DNA from 4 places in the Komagataeibacter medellinensis NBRC 3288 genome. Region 4 is predicted to be linked to each of the others. Evidence: riboswitches for the same ligand, from Rfam matches in the RefSeq annotation. Region 4 holds a riboswitch; each other region holds the start of a gene.

Region 1 (5,859 bases), 840 kb from region 4:
GGTTTATGGCCCAGCCGTGCCCAGCCTGCCGCGCGCGCACAGGTCATGTCGATGCCCGGCGCATGGGGTACATGGCGCGCGGGCAGGCCGGGTGTGGTTTCTTCCTTGAAGGAAATGGGGAAGGCGGGAATCCGCCCGTCCAGTTCGGGTAGCACGACCTGCATGGCAAGGTCGGCCTGCGACAGGCCGCGCAGGCTGTCACGCCACAGGTTATGGGCAATGCCGGGCTGCTGCACCTGCAGTACCGGCACGCCCGCAAGGTCGAGCGGGGAGGCGTTATCCACCCCCGCGCGGGCGGAAAAAAAGGTGGCGTTGATGATGACATCTGGCGGTGCCGCCGCAAGGCGGGCAGTCAGGATACGCACGGATGCCGCATCCTTGAGCGAGGTCACGTATAAAAGATCCGCCCCCATGCCGTAGCGGGCCAGAGTATCAGCCAGCGCCATGATGGGGTCGATATCCGCCGCCAGCAGGTGCGCGCGGTAGAACACCACCAGCGCGCGCAGCGGCAGGGCTGCATCCGCCACCTGTAGCAGGCCCGCAGGCGGCAGGGGTTCGGGCGGCGTGTTCTCATCCGGCCCACACCCGGCCAGATGTGCCATCAGGCGCAGGGCGGTGGCGGTATTGGTTGTCCCGCCCGCGCGCAGCAGCGCGTCAAGGCGTGCGCGGATGGGTTCCGTCACGGTAGAAAGCCGGGCAAGGCGTGGGTCATCGCGCCCGTCACCCGCCACAAAGGCCAGTGGAATGCGGGCCTGCTGGCAGGCGCGTGCCAGTTCTTCCGCCCCGTAGCGCCAGTATTCCAGGCCCCCCAGCAGCCGCACCACCACGCAACGCGACTCCATGATGGTATCGGCCACATACAGGTCGATGGACATGGGGTGCAGCAGGCATGAGAGGTTGGCGCTGCGCAGGCTGGCGGCGGGCGCATCCTCTGCCGTATGTGCGGCGTCCAGGCACAGCAGGTCACTGTCGGAGAAAGACAGGAACACGATATCGGCCGGGGCATGCCCCAGGTCCTGCGCCTGATCGCCGTCATCCAGCGTGCGGATTTCGCGTGCCAGCAGATGCATGGTGCCCGCTCCGTTCCCGTGAAATCATAAAAAAGTTTTTGGTGAAGATTTTTTCCCAAAAAGCTTCGAAGAACGCCGCCTTTTAAAGAAAAGGCGGCGCCCAAGAACTTTTATCAGTTTGCCTTGGATACTACGCCAGCATGCGCGCAATCGCAGCTTGGTCCAGCCCCTTCTGACCAATGACCACAAGGTTGCCGCCGCGCGGACCAGCCTTGGGTACGGGCTGGTCAAACTGGTGGCGGAAGCGGCCGCCCACGCCCTGCACCGCCAGTCGCATGGGCTTGCCCGCAACCGTGGCGTAGCCCTTCATGCGCAGGATGTCGTGCTGTTCGGCTACGGTTTTCAGCCGGTTGATGAATTCCTCTACGCTGGCCTGTTCGGTAATGGGCAGCACGAAGCTCTCGAAATCATCATGCTCGTGCTCGCCCCCTTCCGCATCGTGGTGGGAAGGGCGGGCATCAAGGTCATCCTCCGCCGCCGCATCCAGGCCGAGCAGGATGGCGGGATCAACCTGCCCGTCGGTCGCACGCACCACCTTGACCGCGCGCGGGATCTCGGCACGGATCGCGGCTTCCACCGCATCGGCCTGCGTGGCGGTCATGAGGTCGGTCTTGTTCAACACTACCAGATCGGCGCACAGCAGCTGGTCCTCGTACACCTCGGCCAACGGGTTATCGTGGTCGAGCGAGGGGTCGGCGGCCTGCTGGCGGGCCACTTCCTCGGGGTCATCGGCAAAGCGCCCGGCGGCAACGGCGGGGCCGTCCACCACGGTCACCACGCCATCCACCGTCATGCGCGTGCGGATGGTGGGCCAGCCGAACGCCTTGAGCAGCGGCTTGGGCAGGGCAAGACCCGAAGTCTCGATCACGATATGGTCGGGCGGTGCATCACGGTCCAGCAGCGCTTCCATGGTAGGCAGGAAATCGTCCGCCACCGTGCAGCATAGGCAGCCATTGGTCAGTTCCACAATGTCCTCGTCCCGGCAGCCTTCCACGCCGCAGGCGCGCAGCGTGTCGCCATCAATGCCAAGCGTGCCGAATTCATTGACCACAATGGCAATGCGCTGGCCTTTGGCGTTGGCCAGCACATGGCGCAGTAGCGTGGTCTTGCCGGCACCCAGAAAGCCGGTGATGACGGTAACGGGTACCCGTGCACGGGCGGTGGAGGAAGAGGTCATGGCGATCAGGCTCCAGAAAAAAGCGATGCGGGAAAGCGGCCGCGTACCATGTCCGACAGGCTGGCGGGCCTGCGCGATGGCATGACGGTGCCGCTGCGCGCGGCAGCATAGGCGGTGATGTAGGTCAGCAGGTCTTCTGCTTTTTCAGGGCCAAGATTGGCCAGCAGCCAGCCCCACTTGCCGGGGCTGGCGACCACGGCGGTGCAGCCTGCATCGCACGCGGCAAGGCAGGAGACCTCATGGATGACGACCTGCGGGCTGTCATGGGCCAGCGCCACCAGCGCATCATGCAACTGCCGCCCCTGCGGGTTGTCGGATGCGGGCAGCCCCCGGCGGCACGTAACACAGACATGCAGATGGACGGGTGGCGGGTTACCCGGTGTGGATATCGTCTGTGGAAGCGTGATCATATGGCGACGTGCCCTCTGTGCGGCCTGCCGCGTGGGCTGGCCTGGTGGCGGGGTGCACGGTTGCGGCCCCGCCCGCGAAGCCGCGTGGCGGTGGCCCGTCGCGTGCCGGGCACCCCGCCAGCCATGCGATCCAGATATCGGTCCTGTTTCCGGCGACCCGTAGCGGGAACCGGGAAGGATGGCAGGTCTCCTGGCTTGTGGCGGAGGGTGGAGTCTCGACTTTCCGGCGGCCTTCCCGGCGCCACCTTGCGGCGCGCACCAGTGACACTGCCAGCCCCATGGCGGGCCGGGCCGGAAAACAGCCACTTACAGTTGCGGGGGCAGCGACGGATTTGCCTGTCGGGCGCACCGTCTTCCCTATTCTCCCCAATGGGGAACCATCGTCTGGCTGGATTAGACGATTGGCCCCCGCGCTGTCAAAGACAAGGCAGCATGGCGTGACATGTCCTGCCATCATGCTAGTCCTCAGTGCAGGGGCGCGCCCACCACCGCCACGCGCCAGCGTGCGTGCCGGGTCAGTCTGGTGTGGCTGAGCGGGGCGATATCCAGCCGCGACAGCATGGTCCCGTTCCCGCCCAGTGCCGCTACCACAATGGCGCGGATCACTGTCGTATCGGCCAGAACGCACAGCCGGGTGGGGGAGACGGGCAGGGCGGCAAGCCAGGCCTGCATATGCGCCAGATGGGCTGCCCTGTTCTGTCCGCCCGGCGGAGCGAAGTCAGGGTCAGCCACCCAGCGGGCAAGCTCGGCAGGGGGCAGGTCTTTCAGTGCCATACCCCCCCATGTTCCCATGTCCATGCCGTTCACGCCCGTATCGGGCCGCACGACGGGGGATGGGCAGGTCAGGACGAGGGCAGGTGGTACGAAGACCAGTTGTGCCTCTGACATGGCGCGCCTGATTGCGGGGGGCAGGGGCGGCGGGCCATCATATGGGCTGGGAAAATGGCCTCGGCGCAGGCTGTCGGGTACCGGCAGGGCAAGACAGGTCAGGATCTGGTTCATGATATGCGGACCTGCGTGGCGCGAAGGGGTGGACCCCGCAAGGGAGTGATTGACCTTTCATGCCAATTTTGGAAACATGGCGCCAGATCCGGGATACGGGGACAGGTGTGCGCGCCAGGTTCCATGCATACTGCTCCGGGTTGTGCGTGATCCATGGAGTTTTCCGGTATGAGCCAAGATACATCCGTCCTGTCCAGCACGGGCATTGCAGCGCCGCAGGTTTCCATCCCGGTGCGAGACCTGTTGCCGTGGGGTGTGTTCGGCCTGGTACTGGCCTCGCTGCTGATCTATTTCGTTGGTGCGGAGCAGGGCGCGACCTCGCTCATCTCCGGCCATTACGTGCATGAATTCGTGCATGACGGCCGTCACCTGCTGGGCTTCCCCTGCCACTAGAGCGCGTCCTGTTTGAATGCGTGCATTCAAACAGGTGAAGATATTCGTAAGAATAATAAACCGGAGCATTTTCACCGAAGCGGTTTTCGCTGGAAATGCCTCGGCGCTCCATTGCCTGCCAGATTGCAGAAAGCGGCATTCCCCTGCGGGCGTGCCGCTTTTTACGTTCAGGCGATGGTGATGACCGTGCGCCCCCGGATGTGACCGGCCAGGATGCGCGGGGCGGTTACAATGGCATCATTCAGTGGCGCGTCGTGCAGCATGCTGTCCAGCCGGGTCGGGTCCACATCACGCGCCAGCCGGGCCCATGCCGCCATGCGGCGCGGGCGCGGGCACATGACACTGTCGATTCCCTGTAGTCGCACATTGCGCAGGATGAAGGGGGCCACGGTCAGCGGCAGGTTCATGCCGCCTGCCAGCCCGCAGGCCGCAACCGTACCCCCGTGCCGGATGGAGGCGCACATGGTGGCCAGTGCCTCACCCCCCACCACATCGATTCCCCCCGCCCAGCGCGCCGTCTCCAGTGCCTTGCCGGTTGGGCTTAGCGTATCGCGCGGCAGGATTTCGGTAGCCCCCAGGCTGGTCAGGTAGGCATGCAACTGTGGCCTGCCGGTTACGACCACCACTTCATAGCCAAGCTGGGCCAGCAGCATGATGGCCATGCCGCCCACGCCCCCACCCGCACCATTGACGATGATGGGGCCTGAGGCAGGCGTTACCCCGCCATCTTCCAGCGCCATCACGCACAGCATGGCAGTAAAGCCTGCCGTGCCGATTCCCATCGCCTGCCGTGCGGACAGGTTGCCGGGCCGGGGCAGCAGCCACCGCCCCGGCAGCCGCGCCATGCCCGCAAGGCCGCCCCAATGGCTTTCCCCTAATCCCCATCCGGTGGCGATGACCTGATCGCCGGGTTGGTAGACGGGATCATCCGAATGCACCACCTGCCCCGCAAGGTCGATGCCCGGCACCATGGGGAAGCGCCGTACCACCGGTGTGCCACGGGTTATGGCCATGGCATCCTTATAGTTCAGGCTGGAATGGCTGACCTGCACGCTTACGTCGCCTTCGGGCAGGGTATCAGGTGCGATCTGTTCCAGCCGGGTGGTGACCACGCCTTCGGCGCGGCGGATCATGAGGGCCTCGAACATGCTGGCAGGCTCCTTCGGTCAGGGGGAAAGAATGGCTCGTATCGGCCTTCTGCGTGGTGATTTCATGCATGATTTAGGTCTGTTTTCCTATAGCTGGCGGGGTGACTTCGCATGAACGTGAAGGGAGGGAATAGGAAAGATTATTGTTATGGAAGGAACTTTAAAAAGACCTGTTGGTCTTTTTTTGTGTGGGCGCCTGCTTGTCGGTCCCTGTGTGGTCGCGTGGCGGAATGTGCAGGGCAGGTGTGATGTTTCGCCTGCTTTTCGGGTGCGGGGTGGTGTGGTCTGCTTCCCTGTCCGCCACCGTTGTGCAGGCAGGAGGCATGCCAATGTCCGATGTTACCGTTTCTTCCTTTCCCGCCCTGTCATCCATGAATGCCCTGTGGCAGGCCCGTTACGGCACCCGGCCGCCCACGCCGCCCCTGCCCGAAAGCCCGGTGGCGCGGAGTCTGATGGCGCATCGCTCGGTGCGTGCCTTCAGCCCCACCGCATTGCCCGAAGGTGTGCTGGAAGCTGCCGTGGCGGCCGCGCAGTCGGCCTCCACCGCGTGCAACATGCAGGCATGGAGCGTGGTTGCCGTGCAGGATGAGCAAAAGCGCGCGCGGATTGCCGAACTGGCGGGCGAACAGGCGTTCATCGCGCAGGCACCGCTTTTTCTG
Region 2 (5,100 bases), on a different replicon from region 4:
TACACTTTATCATTCTGCGCCTTCCCGTTGTTACCATGACTGGATCAAACAGTCAGTCCGCTGGTTTGGCGTTCTGTCCGGGCCATCTCATGATGGAGGGCATGCCAGTGTGCAAGATTGTTTTTGGCTTCCTGCACGAATGCCGAACGACGAACGACCTTGAGAAACATACCCTGAACCAGACGGCCAACTCCGTATGTGGGCCGTTCAAACTGGATAAGCAACACTACCCGATGATCCGATGTATTGTTCTGGACTTCATGAGGGTATGTGTCGTCAAACAGGATACATTTTCCATCCTGCCAGCATAACGTTTGATCGTCTATCCGTATCCAGCAGAGGTGGTCCCCATTTTTCGGACAGGGCAATAAGCTATAATCCGACCTGAGAGAGAACGGGTTTTATGGGCAAGGTTACGCGCAAGAGGTATGCGGCGGAGTTCAAATCACGGGTTGCCCTGGAAGCGATCCGTGGGGAACTGACGCTGGCGGAACTGGCTTCGAAACATGGGGTGCATCAGACGATGATCGCCCAGTGGAAACGGCAGGCGATCGAGGGGATGGCGGCCACCTTTTCCGGGAAAGCGACGTCTGAGCCCCCGGTCAGCCCTGCTGATGTGGAGAAACTGCACGCGAAGATAGGCGAGCTTCTCGTGGAACGGGATTTTTTACGCGATGCCTCTGCTCGGTTGGGCGTGATCAGAGGCGGCAGATGATTGACCCGAAGCGAGCGCGTCTGCCGATAATCCGGCAATGCACACTGCTGCGACTCAACCGGTCGGGCGTCTACTATCGGTCTGTGCCACAGAGTGAGGCCAATCTGGAGTTGATGCGGCTGATCGACGCCCAGTTCCTGGAAAGGCCGTATTATGGCTCGCGGCAGATGACATGGCATCTGCGCCGCCTGGGACATGAAGTGGGGCGCAAACGCGTCCGCCGGCTCATGGCGATCATGGGCCTGCGGGCGATCTACCAGAAGCCACGCACGAGTGTGCCCCATCCGGAGCATCGGAAATATCCATATCTGCTGCGGGATCTGGTCATTGATCGACCTAACCAGGTCTGGTGTTCCGATATCACATATATTCCCATGAAATGGGGATTTCTCTATCTCGTGGCGATCATGGACTGGTTCACGCGCAAGGTGCTGTCCTGGCGTCTGTCGAACACGATGGACGCGGAGTTCTGTATTGAGGCACTTCGGGATGCGCTGATGCGTTACGGCACCCCGGAGATTTTCAACACGGACCAGGGCTCACAATTCACGACGCCCCGTTTTACCGGTATCCTGGAAGAACGTCAGATCCGCATTAGCATGGACGGGCGTGGGCGCTGGCTGGACAACGTGTTCATCGAGCGTCTGTGGCGGTCGTTGAAATACGAATGTGTCTACCTGCACGCATTTGAGACCGGATCAGAACTTCGAGTGGGGCTCACGAAATGGATCACCCATTATAACGGGCAACGTCCCCATACGGCCCTGGCTGGACGAACGCCTGATGAGGCGTATCATGGCGCGCCGACGCCATCTGGTCCGGCGTTAACCCCGGACCAGATGGCCAACAGCAACGCCGTCAGAATGGCGGCATAACAACAACCGGGTATAGCTTATTCAAACCCAAAAACTGTCCGAACAGACGGGTCCACCTCTAGGTTCCGCTGACCACGCCACGACTGAGTGGTACCTGACGATGCGTACACCGGTCATCAAGTGCGAACACCAGCCCTGCCTCTGGACGGACAATGACAACCGGTCTGCTGCCGCAATAAACCCCGATTGCTTTTTGATGTCTCAGATCTGCACTGCGCAAAGCGGGATACCATTGTGCATTGTGGTCCGGATCAAAAGGTTGCAGTAGAGTATGTGTCATGCCCATGACAATTCCTCCAAAATCTTGTTAATGGACGAAGGTCGCCGCCACGCAAGCACGTTGAACCTTCGCCAAGTCTGAAAGTGTATTGTGAACCTCAGGCGGTAATTGCCTACCGTCCTTATTGGTGAAACGCATTGTCGTAGACGGTGTAATAATCACGCGCCTTCGTAGACATTCTGCACGGATCTTATCTATCCATCGCATCGCGCTATAGACATCCGTTGGAATCCGATTCAGGCCGTCCACAACTCCCAGAAGAAGGTCACAGCGCGGATTAAGATTAGAGAGCACCGATGGAAGTTCTGCGCCGCCGCGCACCATATCGATATGAAGGCCATTCATCGGCAATGACATGACGTGGGGCAGGTTACGCCAGAAGCCCCCTCCTCCCCCGACGAAGACGAGGGATAGTGCATGTCCGGATGCCACCTCTGCCATGCTCCGCCATGCCAGTTCCATCGCCGTCTGGCGTTCTTTCGACATCGGACCAGCCGTTGTGACAGGTTCCGTAATCTGAACCCAGAAACAGCCTGCCGTGGCGAGTTCGTGTAGAATCTCGATGTACACCGGAAGAAGCTTCAATAACAACAGGACAGGGTCCGTGCCGTCAGTCCGGTCACATGCGGCAAGAAAGCTCACTGGCCCTAGAAGCACAGGCACAGTCGCGATCCCGCGTTGCCATGCATCAACAAATGCATCGCGGACAGGATTGCTGCATAAGTGGAAGAACGTCTGATCTGTCAGTTCGGGCATGCGCTTCCTGCCGCACTGAGGAGCCTTCCCCACACCCACCATCTGTGCTGTCTGCCACACGCGATGCCAGTCATCCGGGCAGGAATTGGACGCTACATGCGAGACGCCTGTGCGCCGCTGCAAAGCGGTCAATGCGGGGGTATCAAAACCCGAGAGACCAAGCGTCCCGGTCAGTAGCATGAGGGTTCACCGCAGGTCTGCGCATCATCATGCCAGTTTGTAATTGTGGAAGTGCCGTGTCGTTCAGCGACAGGCAAGCCTATGCAGTGCTGCAAAGCCGTGCTCCTGCCTCCGGTTCATCCCGCCCGGCGGCCGTGAGATCGACAGTGGCAGGTCTCCTGGCTCACGGATTATCGCAGATCGTGTCTACCTTCCCGTTGCTGACACAACAGTGGCCCATTCCCCTCAGAAAATGGACGACACGACCCCATACCGCTTACAGTTGCGGGAGCAGCCACCGACTGGCTTCCGGGACGGACCCTGCCGAAGCGGAACGGTGTTCCCTTTTCATCCGTTTGCACGGAACCACTGACTATATAGAAGGCGAATATGCCACCACCTTCCACTTTTCAGCAATGTTTTCCTTTCAATGCTGATCAGACGGCCAAGTACACTCTACGTCTTATCATATTCATACGTTTTATATGATTTAACAATAATATAAATTAGTACTTTCTGTTCGTGTATTTATACTTAAAAAGTAATGCTGCTGTGCAGGCCGAAAATCGCTTCGTCACCTACGCGGCGCAAACCGGTCCAATCCGGCGCGCCGCCCGAAGGGTGCCATACGTACTGAAAATCAGGCTGCATGACCATCCACGGCGTAACCTGCGCCTGATAGGTCAGTTCAAGATGGTTTTCATTGCCCTGCACAAGCGTCTGACTGTCGCGGTCAAATTGCCGCAGGCCGGAACTGGCGCGACCAATGCCCCAGCCCAGACCGATCGTGTCGTTATCGCGCCCCTTAAACGGCGCCTTAAGATTCAGGCCGGCGTCAATAGCGAAGCTGATCTGGTTACGATCACCGCCATTACCCGTGGCGCGTACGAACACGCCCACCGAGCGGGCCGATGTGAGCGACGGCCGCCAGATCATCTGGTCGATGATACCATACACCATCCAGTTACCCCGGTCCCAGCGCGGGGTCAGGTCACTTTGTGGCGTGGCTGCGGTGGCGTTGGCCACGGCAGCTCCTAACGAACCGCCATTGCGGTTGTAACGATAGTCGGCGAACTTCGCGGTATCATAGAACCCGCCCAGCTTGTACACGCCCGGCAGGCCAGGATTCTTGGCCACGTTCGACATGTCGGCCGGCTGCGGGTTAAGCGCGTATTGCAGTTCGGTCATCAGCAGGGCACCGGTGCCCATGTTGAAATTGGTGCCGTTGGCGCCATCATAGGTCTGGCTGGTGGGATCGGAATTATAGCCGCTGATGGAGCCGGTAGCCTGCTGGATGGGGGTAGAATTATAGCGGTTACCCGGCGGATTGTCGTCCGCTGCGGCAAACATGAAGGTGAACTTCTCGCTCGGCCGGTAGCGGATCCGGATGGCGGGAGACGACAGCGGCCAGGACGGCCCGCCGCCGTACAGGTTGACCGAGGGCGCCATGGGCCAGCCGAAATTGGCGTTGAGGTAAAGCGAGGCGTAATCGCTGATCAGGAACTCGGTATCAAGATCCTGCTGGCCGATCTTTACGTCCAGCTTGCCGCCAAGGAAAGACTGCTGGTACCACAGTTCGAACAGGCGGGTGGAACGGTCAGCCTCAAATCCGCTGACAGGGTTGAAATTGGCCAGATGGTCCTGCGAGATCGAGCGCCCGCGTGTCTGCAGTGCGCTGACATTGAACAGCCCCCCCTTCAGCCCGAACAGTTTCTCGGTATCGACGGTCAGCGTGGGCATGGTTACACCGTCGTAGGACGGGCCGGTGCCTGATCCGCCTGCACCATCATTACCAGAAGCCGAACCGCCAGTCCCGTTGCCCCAGAGTTCATCGACTTCCTGGATGTCGAAGCTGATGCCGTGCTTGTACATCCATGACCGCGCGCCCCACATATTGCCTAGCAGGTTACCACTGGTGTCGAGTTTATCGTCACCAGCCGCCTTCTCCGCAGCATCGGCTTGCGCGCGCTCCGAATCACGTATGGTTGCTGGGTCGATCTGCTCAACCAGCGGAGTGGAGTTGCCAAGGCGCGCCCGATCTTCCTCGATCTGGGTCTGAGGAGCCTGAGCATAAGCGGCTGAGTATGCGAAGAGACTTCCTACCAGAGTGGAATTGATAAAAAGCACACGAGCCGAGCGTTGCGTATCGCCCGGAGAGTCAAGAAATGTCATGGAGGGAGCCTGTCGGGGAAGCGTCGGGAAAAGGAGCAACAATTCCGAATGCAGTCATTTCCCGACTGGGAAACAAACACGCATGCCGTCGCGACAGAGCGTCAAAGAAGAAAATGCATCACGCCTTGATCCGCCTCCGGCTC
Region 3 (5,859 bases), on a different replicon from region 4:
CGTCGCATCTGATTAGGGGCATGACCCGGTGATGTGATCGAACTGTTTCCCCACAATGAATTTCGTAGCCACTGAATCGCGCGCTATCGGAAAGCGTCATGCCTGAAGTCTGGTTGATCTGCTTGTCACGGGTCAGAACGGTATCAACCTCCAGAAGTCCAAGTCCTGGTATCGTGGTCGGGTTCCCTTCTATTCCGTCGGGATCATTTATGGTCTGTCCCAGCATCTGATAGCCACCGCAGAGACCGAATACATATCCACCCCGCCTGACGTGTCCCGCCAGATCAATATCCCATCCCTGCCGCCTGAAAAATTGCAGGTCTGCTATTGTCGCCTTGCTACCAGGAAGGAACACGACATGCGCGGACGCGGGAAGGGGCTGCCCGGGCCGGATCCGTGTGATCTTTACATGCGTTTCACCTTCCAGCGCATCAAGATCATCGAAATTGGCAATGCGGGGCATAAGGGGGACGGCTATCTCGATCCGTGAGGCCGCGGAACAGTCAACATCTTCAGGAATACTGTCTTCAGAAGGCAGTTCACGTATACTGTCTATCCAAGGAAGAACGCCAAGCCCCTTCCAGCCGGTAAACTTTTCTATGAAGTCATACCCAGATTGGAAAATGCTGGCGTCTCCCCGGAGGCGATTAACGATGAATCCCTTGATCAACTCACGGTCATCTGGATCAAGAACAGCATGGGTACCGGCGAGTGACGCGATAACGCCGCCCCGGTCTATATCGCCGATCATGACGACCGGAACATTCGCGGCTCTGGCAAAGCCCATATTGGCGATGTCGCCCTGACGTAGATTGATTTCCGCCGGGCTGCCCGCGCCCTCGACAATCACGAGATCGGATTGGCTACATAATGTCCTGAAGGCGGTCAGAACCTCGGGCAGGAATGCGGCCCGGCCACCGATAAAACTCGAAGCGTGCAGGTGTCCTTTTGCGCGTCCACGGACGATAACCTGCGCTGTATGATCACTTTCCGGTTTCAGAAGGACCGGATTCATAAGGGTGGAAGGGGCAATACGGCAGGCCTGCGCCTGAAGTGCCTGCGCCCGACCGATTTCACCTCCATCTACCGTCACGGCGGCATTGTTCGACATATTCTGGGGCTTGAAAGGCCGGACCGTCAGGCCACGGTTAGCGAAAACCCGGCATAAACCTGCCGTCAAAACGGACTTTCCGACATCGGATCCCGTGCCCTGCAACATGATCGCTGTCATGGAATCAGCCGCAGTCCGTAGCGCTCTTGATCGTGTCGGCAGGCACAAATCGCTCCATGCCTTCGTGACCCCAGGCTGCCATGCGAAGCAGTTCGATATGCATGCGCGCGCGACCACGTCTTGTAGCGGGTATTTTCAGATTTTCCGGTGTTCCATGTTGACGAACATGGGCCTGGAATGTGCCTGAAACCTGCAGGTCTTCCTCCATGCCGAATTCCTCAAGCAACGGCAGAAAGGATAGATCGGCAAGCCGGTCATAATCATGGGAATCATCATCGGACGGTCGGAACGGTGCCGCCGGATGAAGTGTCAGGAAAGGCTGCCAGCCTTCCGGAATGGGATCGAGGGCGGAGCAGGGTCGTTTCAACCTCACCAGTTTTGGCAGCAGGTGGGTATGGGCGCCGAGCGGAGAGTCTCCATCAGGTGCGGGAACGGGTTGGTAGACCTCCAGTCTGCCAGCAGGTGAAAGCATGACCCTGTGGGGCTGGACTTCCATCAGAAGCGCAAATGCTGCTGTGACGACGGCCAATGGGTCATCCGTGTCAACAGCAAGGGCTTCGACCAGGCGGGCATTTTCTGTCCTTACGCACATCCGGACCCGGCCCACGCCAATTCCAAGATCAATCAGCCACGCATCACGATCCTCTGGTCGGACAGCGTCCGCATCCTTTCCCAGAACCTTCAGGGTATGCTTCGCGGTCAGTTGTAACGGGCCGCATAACGCCATGCTATGCCGCCAGCGTCTGCCTTTTCCGACGAGAGAGTCCCACGCAAGGGCATGCAAGGGTTCGCTGGGACTAATGCGTATGGCACCGCGTTGGGTGACGATCTCCAACCCGTCAGGACATGGGGTGAGGCAGACCCTATCATCCGGAACATGATGGAATTCGCCGATCGCACCAAATGTTCCAATGCTCCAGCCGTTACGGAGATCCAGCGCCAGTGAAGTCAGCATGGAGGGCGTGATACGTTTCATCGGAAATATCCTGTGATTCATCAATCAGGCTGAAAATAACAGCAATCCTGACAGGATACTGAAAGATTGAATGCGGGTTGACAAGAACACCCCATCCGATCAGAATCGTTCCGACGGTGTCCCCTTTCGGGGGGATGAAAAGGGAACAGAGTGCGGATTGCGATCCAATGCTCCGGCTGCCCCCGCAACTGTAAACGGTCTGTCCTTGCATTACCGGATGTCATGATCCGGGCCACTGGAAACCGCGGTTTTCCGGGAAGGTTGTGCAGGACGCTACGCCGTGAGCCAGGAGACCTGCCGTCATGATGGTTGCGACCGGGAACTGTCGGGCGGGGTGTCCTGACGGTGTGGTGTTACAGGATTCCGTGCAGATCGGAAATCCTGTGGCAGCGCGCTCTCGTGGCAACGATGATGTGACCGCGAGACCTGAACCAGATGATCCTATTCCGTAATCTGCTGATTGCTTCCACCACGTTGATGACCATGGGGGTTGTAGTGGCGCGTGCCGATGATTCAGTCAGACAGCACGCGCCGCAAAAACAGTCCGCCAACCAGTACGTCATCGAGAATAAAAAATCGAAAGCCGTTGTTTCGTTGGGGGATACGGGTCTTCCCGAACTGATCAGCGTCAGTGCCGCCCGTCGGCCGACCTCCACCGATGATATCGGCACCAGCATGACCATCATCACGGAAAAGCAGATCCAGACCCAGCAGCGGCGCAGCCTGACGGATATTCTGGCACGCCAACCGGGCCTGAACGTGGTCCAGACAGGCGGCCCAGGGGGCACGTCATCCATTTTCATGCGTGGTAATAATTCCAACGAGGTCAAGGTCCGCCTGGATGGCATGGACATCAATGACGGAAGTTCCACCAATGGCATGTTCGATGCCGGTCAGTTTGTAACCGACGGCATGGGCCGGATCGAGATACTGCGTGGGCCTCAGAGCGGCCTGTACGGCGCCGACGCCATGGCGGGGGTTATCGACATTACCACGGCACAGGGGCAGGGCCGTTTCAAGCCGTTTGTCCGTATCGAAGGCGGTGGGTATGGTACCTTCAATCAGACCTTTGGCGCACGCGGCAGCAAGGGACGTTTTCATTATAATGTAGAATTCTCCCATTACCGGATGGACGGGTTCAACAATATCCCTTCCTATATCGAGCGTTATTATGGGGCCAACCGGCAGCAGCGGCATGAAGGCAACCGGAATGACAACCGTGGCGTCAATATCAGGCTGGGTTATGACGTCACCCATAATTTCGATCTTGGCCTGACCGCACGGCTGATACAGAGCAATTATCATTCCTACTCTCTGTATGACCTGCAAAGTGAAAATCTGTATGGTGATAAGGGTGTGCGGGAACAGAACAACCAGAACGAGGCCATCGTGCGCGGGACGGCCCATCTGGTTTCCTTTCACGGGCTTTTTGATCAGGTGCTTGGCCTTGGCTACATGACCAACCGCAACCGCTGGACGGAGACGGGCACGAGTTACGGCAGCCCGGTCAATCCAGACCCGGATTATTACCGTTCCAGCCGACTTAAGGTGGACTGGCACGGCACGTTCAATTTCAAGCAGTATGGCCAGCTTCTGATCGGTGCCGAACATTTCCATGATACGTTCAATACCAGCCATACGGCCTCAAGCATGTGGGACAGCGGATACGATACATCCGCCAGCATGGATACGACCGCAGGTTACGGGCAGTATCAGGGGAACTGGAACCATATTCTGTATGGTGCGGCCAATATTCGCTATGATGCCAATTCGCGCTACGGCAACCACGTGACATGGCGCGTGGCCCCGGCAATCCATGTGCCGGGCACCGGAACCATCATCAAGGCCAGCGCCGGTTCCGGTTTTCATGGTCCTTCGCTGTATCAGTTATTCGCAAATCAGGTGGGTGTGGGTTATTCGGAAAAGGGCAATCCCAACCTGAAGGCGGAACAGTTGATCGGCTATGACGCGGGTGTTGAGCAGAAACTGCTGCATGACCGTCTGAATTTCGGCGCAACCTGGTATGACAACCGGGTCAGGAACCTGATCCAGTCCTCGCTTTCGATTGATTCATCATATGACTACAACTACTCATACGCCAATGTGGCGAAGGCGCGGATGTATGGTGTGGAAGCCTTCCTGAACTGGAAGGCGCTGAGCAATCTGGAATTTAACCTGAGCTATACCTGGACCCACGCCCGGGATGAGACGAACGACGTCCAGTTGCAACGCCGTCCCCAGCACAAGTTCAATTTCAATACGACATGGACCCCCATTCGCGACCTGACCTTTTCGGGCAATATCCTGTATACTAGTGGCTGGCGTGATCTGCCGGTTATTGGCAGCGAGTCCTGCAGCACATGCGCCAAGGGGCATGGTTATTTCACCATCGACGTGGCTGCCAATTACAAAATCAACCGCTACGTTTCCGTCTATGCCCGCGCCGACAACCTGCTGAACCGCCAGTTCGAGGACCCCATCGGCTATCTGCAGCCTGGTCGCGCCGGTTATGGCGGCTTCATGCTGAATTATTGACATGAAAAGCGTGGTCGCAGGGATGATGGCGGGTTTCCTTGCCTGTGTCCCGTTGGCACCGGCATGGGCTCTCCCGCGCGTGGCTTCGCTTAATCTCTGCACCGACCAGTTGTTGCTGCTGCTGGCCGAACCGGGCCAGATCGTCGGTATTACGCCGCTCGCCCGGGATTGCTGGAGCGCGGTGCTGTGCGAACAGGCACGACAGGCTCCCGTATTGCGACCCACGGCGGAAAGCATCGTGGCATCCCATCCCGATGTCGTGCTGGGTGGCATCTATACCGCGGCCGTCGCGATGCAGGCGGGGCGGGAAGGGGGCGCACAGGTTGTAGCCCTGCCACCCGCCAAATCCCTGACGGATATTCCGGTCCAGATCATGACGGTCGCCAACGCCATCGGCGTTCCTGAGCGTGGGCAGCAACTGGCTATGGCCTTTGCCACGCGCCTGGCCTCCCTTTCAGTCGAGCGCAGTGCCACCGATCCTACGGCGGCCGTCTATGCTGCCAACGGCTTTGTCACCCATAAGGGCTCGCTTCCGGATGATGTCCTTGCCCATGCCGGCTTTCGTAATTACGCAACGATCATGGGGCACCAGTCATCTTCCCGTTTTTCCATGGAACTGCTGATTGCACGGCCACCCGATCTCCTGATCCTTGACCGTTCGGGGAAGGGAACGTCCCTTGCACAGTCCATGCTGGATCACCCGGCGTTGAAGCAGGCCTTTGCCGGGCCGCATCATCTGGATCTGCCCGCACGGCTTTGGTTGTGTGGCCTGCCACAGACACTGGATAGTGTCGTCATGCTGCGTAACGCACGGCACAACCTTGAAATGTCCGCCCCATGAAACCTGCCCATCAAACCATGCTGCTGAACGTCATGCTTCTGGCTGGTGTCATGGGGCTGTTTGTTACCTCGCTCATGTGGGGAGAAACCCGCATCATGTTTTCACATGCACTGGAGGACCTGCTGGCCGGGCGGCATACCGCAGGCGCGATCATTGTGGAGCGCCTGCGCCTGCCGCGTACCCTGCTGGCCATCCTGGTGGGCGGGACGCTTGGCCTGTCGGGGGCGGTTCTGCAGGGCTATCTACGCAATCCGCTGGCCGATCCCGGCATCCTGG
Region 4 (5,859 bases):
CAAATATCCCTGCAGCACAGCACCCGACAGGCCCAGCGTCCCACCCACCATCACGGCAAGAAGCGTGCGCGGCAGGCGAAGACGCTCTATAATAATTGCCCCGACACTGTGCCGCCCCGCCAGAATGTCCGCGAGCGCATGCGAAAACATGACGCGGGTTTCTCCCCACATAAGCGACGCGCCAAACAGGCCAATAACACCAATCAGGAGCATGACATTCAGCAGCAGGGTCTTGTGGGTTGATTTCACGGGACGGACATTTCAAGGTTGTGACGTGCGTTACGCAGCATGACGACACTGTCCAGTGTCTGCGGCAGGCCACACAGCCACAGTCGTGCGGGCAGATCCAGATGATGCGCCCCGGCAAAGGCCTGCTTCAGCGCCGGATGGTCCAGCATGGACTGGGCAAGGGACGTGCCCTTTCCCGAGCGGTCAAGGATCAGCAGGTCGGGCGGCTGCGCGATCAGCAGTTCCATGGAAAAGCGCGAAGATGCCTGATGTCCCATGAGCGTTGCGTAATTGCGAAAGCCAGCATGGGCAAGGACATCATCCGGGAGCGAACCCGCATGGGTGACAAAACCATTGGCGGCGTAGACAGCCGCCGTGGGATCGGTAGAACTCCGCGCGACCGAAAGGGAGGCCAGGCGCGTGGTAAAGGCCATGGCCAGTTGTCGTCCCCGTTCAGGGACACCGATGGCGTTGGCAACCACCATGATCTGGGCCGGGATGTCTGTCAGGGATCTGGCGGGCGGCAATGCGATCACCTGTGCGCCCCCTTCCCGTCCCGCCTGCATCGCGACGGCCGCCGTATAGACGCCGCCCAACACGACATCGGGATGGGATGCCACGACATTTTCCGCCGTGGGTCGCAATACCGGAACATGTTGTGCCTGCTCGCACAATACCGCGTTCCAGCAGTCCCGGGTCAGTGGCGAGATCCCCACGATCTGGCCCGGTTCAGCCAGCATAAGCAGCAATTGGTCGGTACAGAGATTGAGCGAAGCCACGCGTGGCAGCGCCAGAGCCTGCGTCAAGGGGACACAGGCGAGAAAACCGGCCACAATCGCTGCCATCATGCCTTTCATGTCAGTAATTTAACGCAAACCCGCCATAACCGGCGCGCCCCGGCTGCAGGTAGCCGATCGGGTCCTCAAACTGGCGGTTCAGCAAGTTGTCGGCGCGGGCATAGACGGAGACATAGCGGTTGATTTTATAGTTGGCGGCCACATCAATGGTAAAATATCCATGCCCTTTGGCACAGGTGCTGCACGTCTCGCTGCCAATGACCGGCAGGTCACGCCATCCGCTGGTGTACAGGATATTTCCAGAAAATGTCAGGTCGCGGATAGGGGTCCATGTCGTATTGAAGTTGAACTTGTGCTGCGGACGGCGTTGCAGTTCGACGTTACTGGTTTCATCCCGGGCATGGGTCCAGGTATAGCTGAGATTGAATTCCAGATTGCTCAGCGCCTTCCAGTTCAGGAAAGCTTCCACGCCATACATCCGTGCCTTCGCAACATTGGCGTAGGAATAATTGTAGTTATATGACGAATCAATCGAAAGCGAGGACTGGATCAGGTTCCGAACCCTGTTGTCATACCATGTCGCGCCGAAGTTCAGTCGATCATGCAAAAGTTTCTGTTCCACCCCCGCGTCATAGCCGATCAACTGTTCAGCCTTCAGGTTCGGATTACCTTTTTCCGCATATCCCGCGCCTACCTGATTGGCGAATAACTGGTACAGCGATGGGCCGTGGAATCCCGAACCGGCGCTGGCCTTGATGATCGTTCCTGTGCCCGGCACATGGATCGCAGGCGCGACACGCCATGTCACGTGGTTGCCATAACGTGAGTTGGCGTCGTAGCGGATATTGGCGGCGCCGTACAGAATATGGTTCCAGTTCCCCTGATACTGCCCGTAGCCTGCGGTCGTATCCATGCTGGCGGATGTATTGTATCCACTATCCCACATAGTGGCGGCTGTGTGGCTGGTGTTGAACGTGTCGTGAAAATGTTCGGCCCCGATCAGAAGCTGACCATACTGTTTGAAATTGAACGTGCCGTGCCAGTCCACCTTCAGTCGGCTGGAACGGTAATAATCGGGGTCGGGATTGATCGGACTGCCGTAACTTGTTCCTGTCTCGGTCCAGCGGTTACGATTGGTCATGTAACCAAGACCAAGCACCTGATCGAACAGTCCATGGAATGACACCAGATGGGCCGTTCCACGCACAATAGCCTCGTTCTGATTGGTCTGTTCCCTCACGCCTTTATCGCCGTAAAGGTTCTCACTCTGCAGATCATACAATGAATATGAATGGTTGTTACCCTGTATCAGGCGTGCCGTCAGGCCAAGGTCAAGATTGCGGGTTACGTCATAACCCAGCCTGATATTGACGCCGCGGTTGTCATTGCGGTTGCCCTCATGGCGCTGCTGCCGGTCAGCACCATAATATCGTTCGATATAGGAGGGGATACTGTTGAACCCATCCATCCGGTAATGGGAGAACTCAACATTATAATGGAACCGCCCCTTGCTGCCGCGCGCACCAAAGGTCTGGTTGAAGGTGCCGTAACCACCGCCTTCAATCCTGACAAACGGCCTGAAGCGTCCCTGTCCCTGCGCCGTGGTAATATCAATGACCCCTGCCATGGCGTCCGCACCATACAGACCGCTTTGCGGGCCCCGCAGAATTTCGATCCGTCCCATGCCATCGGTTACGAACTGACCGGCATCAAACATGCCACTTGTTGAACTGCCGTCGTTGATGTCCATGCCATCCAGGCGGACTTTCACTTCGTTCGAATTGTTGCCGCGCATGAAGATGGATGAAGTGCCTCCCGGGCCGCCGGTCTGCACCACGTTCAGGCCAGGCTGACGTATCAGGATATCCGTGAGGCTGCGCCGCTGCTGGGTCTGGATCTGCTTTTCGGTGATGATGGTCATGCTGGTGCCGATATCATCAGTGGAAGTTGGCCGACGTGCTGCACTGACGCTGATCAGTTCGGGCAGGCCAGTCTCTCCCAGAGAAACAACGGCTTTCGATTTTTTATTCTCGACGACGTACTGGTTGGCGGACGGTTTTTGCGGCTTATGCTGTTTGACTGAATCATCAGCACGCGCCACTGCAGTTCCCATGGTCATCAACGTGGTGGAAGCAATCAGCAGATTACGGAATAGGATCATCTGGTTCAGATCTCGCGGTCACATCATCGTTGCCACGAGAGCGCGCTGCCACAGCGCTTCCAATCCGCAGGGAAGCCCGTAACACCACACCGTCAGGACACCCCGCCCGACAGTTCCCGGTCGCAACCATCATAACGGCAGGTCTCCTGGCTCACGGCGTGACATCCTGCTTAACCTTCCCGGAAAACCGTGGTTTCCAGTGGCCCGGATCAAGACATCCGGTATTGCAAGGACAGACCGTTTACAGTTGCGGGGGCAGCCTGAGCCTTGGATCGTGATCCGCACTCTGTTCCCTTTTCATCCCCCCGAAAGGGGACACCGTCGGAACGGTTCTGATCGGATGGGGCGTTCTTGTCAACCCGCATTCAATCTTTCAGTATCCTATCAGGATTGCCGTTATTTTCAGCCAGATTGATGAATCACAGGATATTTCCGATGAAACATATTACGCCTGCCATGCTGACTTCGCTAGCGCTGGATCTCCGCAACGGCTGGAGCATTGGTACGTTTGGTGCGATTGGCGAATTCCATCATGTCCCGGGAGACAAGGTCTGCGTTACCCCCTGTTTCGACGGGCTGGAGATCGTCACCCAACGCGGCGCCATACGCTTGTGTCCCAACGGTCCCCTGCATGCCATTGCGTGGGATTCCCTTGTTGGAAAAGGCAGACGCTGGCGGCACAGCATGGCGTTCTGCGGCCCGTTACAACTGACCGGAAGACATACCCTGATGGTTCTGGGAAAGGATGTGGAAGCCATCCGGCCAGAAGATCGTGATGCATGGCTGATTGATCTGGGAATAGGCGTGGGCCAGGTCCGGATGTGCGTACGGACAGAAAATGCCCGCCTGGTCGAAGCTCTTGCTGTTCACACGGATGACCCATTGGCCGTCATTACAGAAGCATTTGCGCTTCTGATGGAAGCCCAGCCCCACAGGGTCATGCTTTCACCAGCTGGCAGGCTGGAGGTTTACCAGCCCATTCCCAAACCTGATGAAGATTCTCCGCTCGGTGCCCATACCCACCTGTTACCAAAACTGGTAAAACTGAGGCGGTCCTGTTCGGCCCTTGATCCTGTTCCGGAAGGCTGGCAGCCCTTCCTCACGCTTCATCCGGCGGCGCCATTCAGACCGTCCGATAATGATTCCTATGATTATGACCGTCTGGCCGATCTGTCCTTTCTGCCGCTGCTTGAGGAATTCGGCAAGCAGGAAGACCTGCAGGTCTCAGGCGCATTCCGGGCTCATGTTCGTCAACATGGAACACCGGAAAATATGAAAATACCGGACACGAGACGTGGTCGTGCGCGCATGCATATCGAACTGCTCCGTATGGCAGCCCAGGGTCACAAGGGCATGGAGCAGTTTATGCCTGTCGATACGCTCAAGAGCGCTACGGATTGCGGGTGACTTCATGCCAGCGATCATGTTGCAAGGTACGGGATCCGATGTAGGCAAGTCCGTGTTGACAGCTGGTTTATGCCGGGTTTTTGCCAATCGGGGCCTGACAGTCCGGCCCTTCAAGCCCCAGAACATGTCAAACAATGCTGCCGTAACGATAGATGGTGGCGAAATCGGCCGGGCGCAGGCATTTCAGGCGTACGCCTGTCGTGTTGCCCCCTCCACCCTTATGAATCCGGTTCTTCTGAAACCGGAAAGCGATCATACCGCGCAGGTTATCGTGCGTGGACAGGCACAAGGGCACCTGCATGCTTCCAATTTTATCAGCGGTCGGGCTGCATTCCTGCCCGAGGTTCTGACCGCTTTCGAAACATTATGTGGCCAATCCGATCTGGTGATTGTCGAAGGCGCAGGTAGCCCCGCGGAAATCAACCTACGTCAGGGCGACATCGCCAATATGGGTTTTGCCAGAGCCGCGAATGTTCCGGTCATCATGATAGGCGATATAGACCGGGGCGGCGTTATCGCATCACTCGTTGGCACCCATGCCATTCTTGAGCCGGCTGACCGGGAGTTGATCAAGGGTTTTATTATAAATCGCCTTCGGGGAGACGCCAGCATTTTCCAGTCTGGATATGATTTCATAGAAAGGTTTACCGGCTGGAAGGGGCTGGGCGTTCTTCCCTGGATAGACAGTATACGTGACCTGCCATCTGAAGACAGTATTCCCGATGATGTCGGCTGTTCTTCGACATCACGGATCGAGATCGCCGTCCCCCTTATGCCGCGCATCGCCAATTTCGATGATCTTGACGCGCTGGAAGGCGAAACACATGTGAAGATTATACGGGTCAGGCCAGGGCACCCCCTTCCTGCGTCTGCTCATGTCGTGTTCCTTCCAGGTAGCAAGGCGACAATAGCGGACCTGCGGTTTTTCAGGCAGCAGGGATGGGATATTGATCTCGCAGGGCACGTCAGGCGGGGTGGATATGTGTTCGGTCTCTGCGGTGGTTATCAGATGCTAGGACAAACCATAGATGATCCCGATGGTGTAGAGGGAAGCCCGACGACGGTACCGGGACTTGGACTTCTGGAAGTTAATACCGTCCTGACCCATGATAAGAAGATCAATCAGACATCGGGGATAACCCTTTCCGATAACACGCGATTCAGTGGTTACGAAATTCATTGTGGAGAGACAGCAAGCTCCCATAGCCGGGTTATTCCCCTGATCAAACGCGACGATGGGCGGCGCGATGGTGCGATAAGCCCAGA

What was found. Region 4 has a riboswitch for cobalamin ahead of GLX_RS06340 (TonB-dependent receptor plug domain-containing protein). Riboswitches for the same ligand answer to the same signal wherever they lie in the genome.
Region 1: another riboswitch for cobalamin. It lies ahead of GLX_RS10420 (DUF1636 family protein); the one in region 4 lies ahead of GLX_RS06340 (TonB-dependent receptor plug domain-containing protein).
Region 2: another riboswitch for cobalamin. It lies ahead of GLX_RS15270 (uroporphyrinogen decarboxylase/cobalamine-independent methonine synthase family protein); the one in region 4 lies ahead of GLX_RS06340 (TonB-dependent receptor plug domain-containing protein).
Region 3: another riboswitch for cobalamin. It lies ahead of GLX_RS15240 (TonB-dependent receptor plug domain-containing protein); the one in region 4 lies ahead of GLX_RS06340 (TonB-dependent receptor plug domain-containing protein).

The regions. Positions count from the first base shown of each region.
Region 1 is NC_016027.1:2,227,981-2,233,839, forward strand. It holds gene cobN (cobaltochelatase subunit CobN) at 1-1,070, opposite strand, end outside; gene cobW (cobalamin biosynthesis protein CobW) at 1,201-2,247, opposite strand; gene GLX_RS10420 (DUF1636 family protein) at 2,253-2,657, opposite strand; cobalamin riboswitch at 2,821-3,054, opposite strand; gene GLX_RS10425 (histidine phosphatase family protein) at 3,123-3,659, opposite strand; gene GLX_RS10430 (CbtB domain-containing protein) at 3,828-4,052, shown strand; gene acuI (acrylyl-CoA reductase (NADPH)) at 4,220-5,200, opposite strand; gene GLX_RS10440 (nitroreductase family protein) at 5,530-5,859, shown strand, end outside.
Region 2 is NC_016037.1:148,377-153,476, forward strand. It holds gene GLX_RS17675 (aspartyl/asparaginyl beta-hydroxylase domain-containing protein) at 45-368, opposite strand; one part of gene GLX_RS15265 (IS3-like element ISGxy1 family transposase) at 404-662, shown strand; one part of gene GLX_RS15265 (IS3-like element ISGxy1 family transposase) at 662-1,590, shown strand; gene GLX_RS17680 (Rieske (2Fe-2S) protein) at 1,649-1,876, opposite strand; gene GLX_RS15270 (uroporphyrinogen decarboxylase/cobalamine-independent methonine synthase family protein) at 1,898-2,626, opposite strand; cobalamin riboswitch at 2,938-3,171, opposite strand; gene GLX_RS15275 (carbohydrate porin) at 3,320-4,957, opposite strand.
Region 3 is NC_016037.1:142,136-147,994, reverse strand. It holds gene GLX_RS15250 (cobyric acid synthase) at 1-1,231, opposite strand, end outside; gene GLX_RS19065 (DUF6925 family protein) at 1,236-2,207, opposite strand; cobalamin riboswitch at 2,305-2,523, shown strand; gene GLX_RS15240 (TonB-dependent receptor plug domain-containing protein) at 2,643-4,742, shown strand; gene GLX_RS15235 (ABC transporter substrate-binding protein) at 4,744-5,583, shown strand; gene GLX_RS15230 (FecCD family ABC transporter permease) at 5,601-5,859, shown strand, end outside.
Region 4 is NC_016027.1:1,383,860-1,389,718, forward strand. It holds gene GLX_RS06330 (FecCD family ABC transporter permease) at 1-213, opposite strand, end outside; gene GLX_RS06335 (ABC transporter substrate-binding protein) at 246-1,073, opposite strand; gene GLX_RS06340 (TonB-dependent receptor plug domain-containing protein) at 1,087-3,186, opposite strand; cobalamin riboswitch at 3,306-3,524, opposite strand; gene GLX_RS18945 (DUF6925 family protein) at 3,622-4,593, shown strand; gene GLX_RS06350 (cobyric acid synthase) at 4,598-5,859, shown strand, end outside.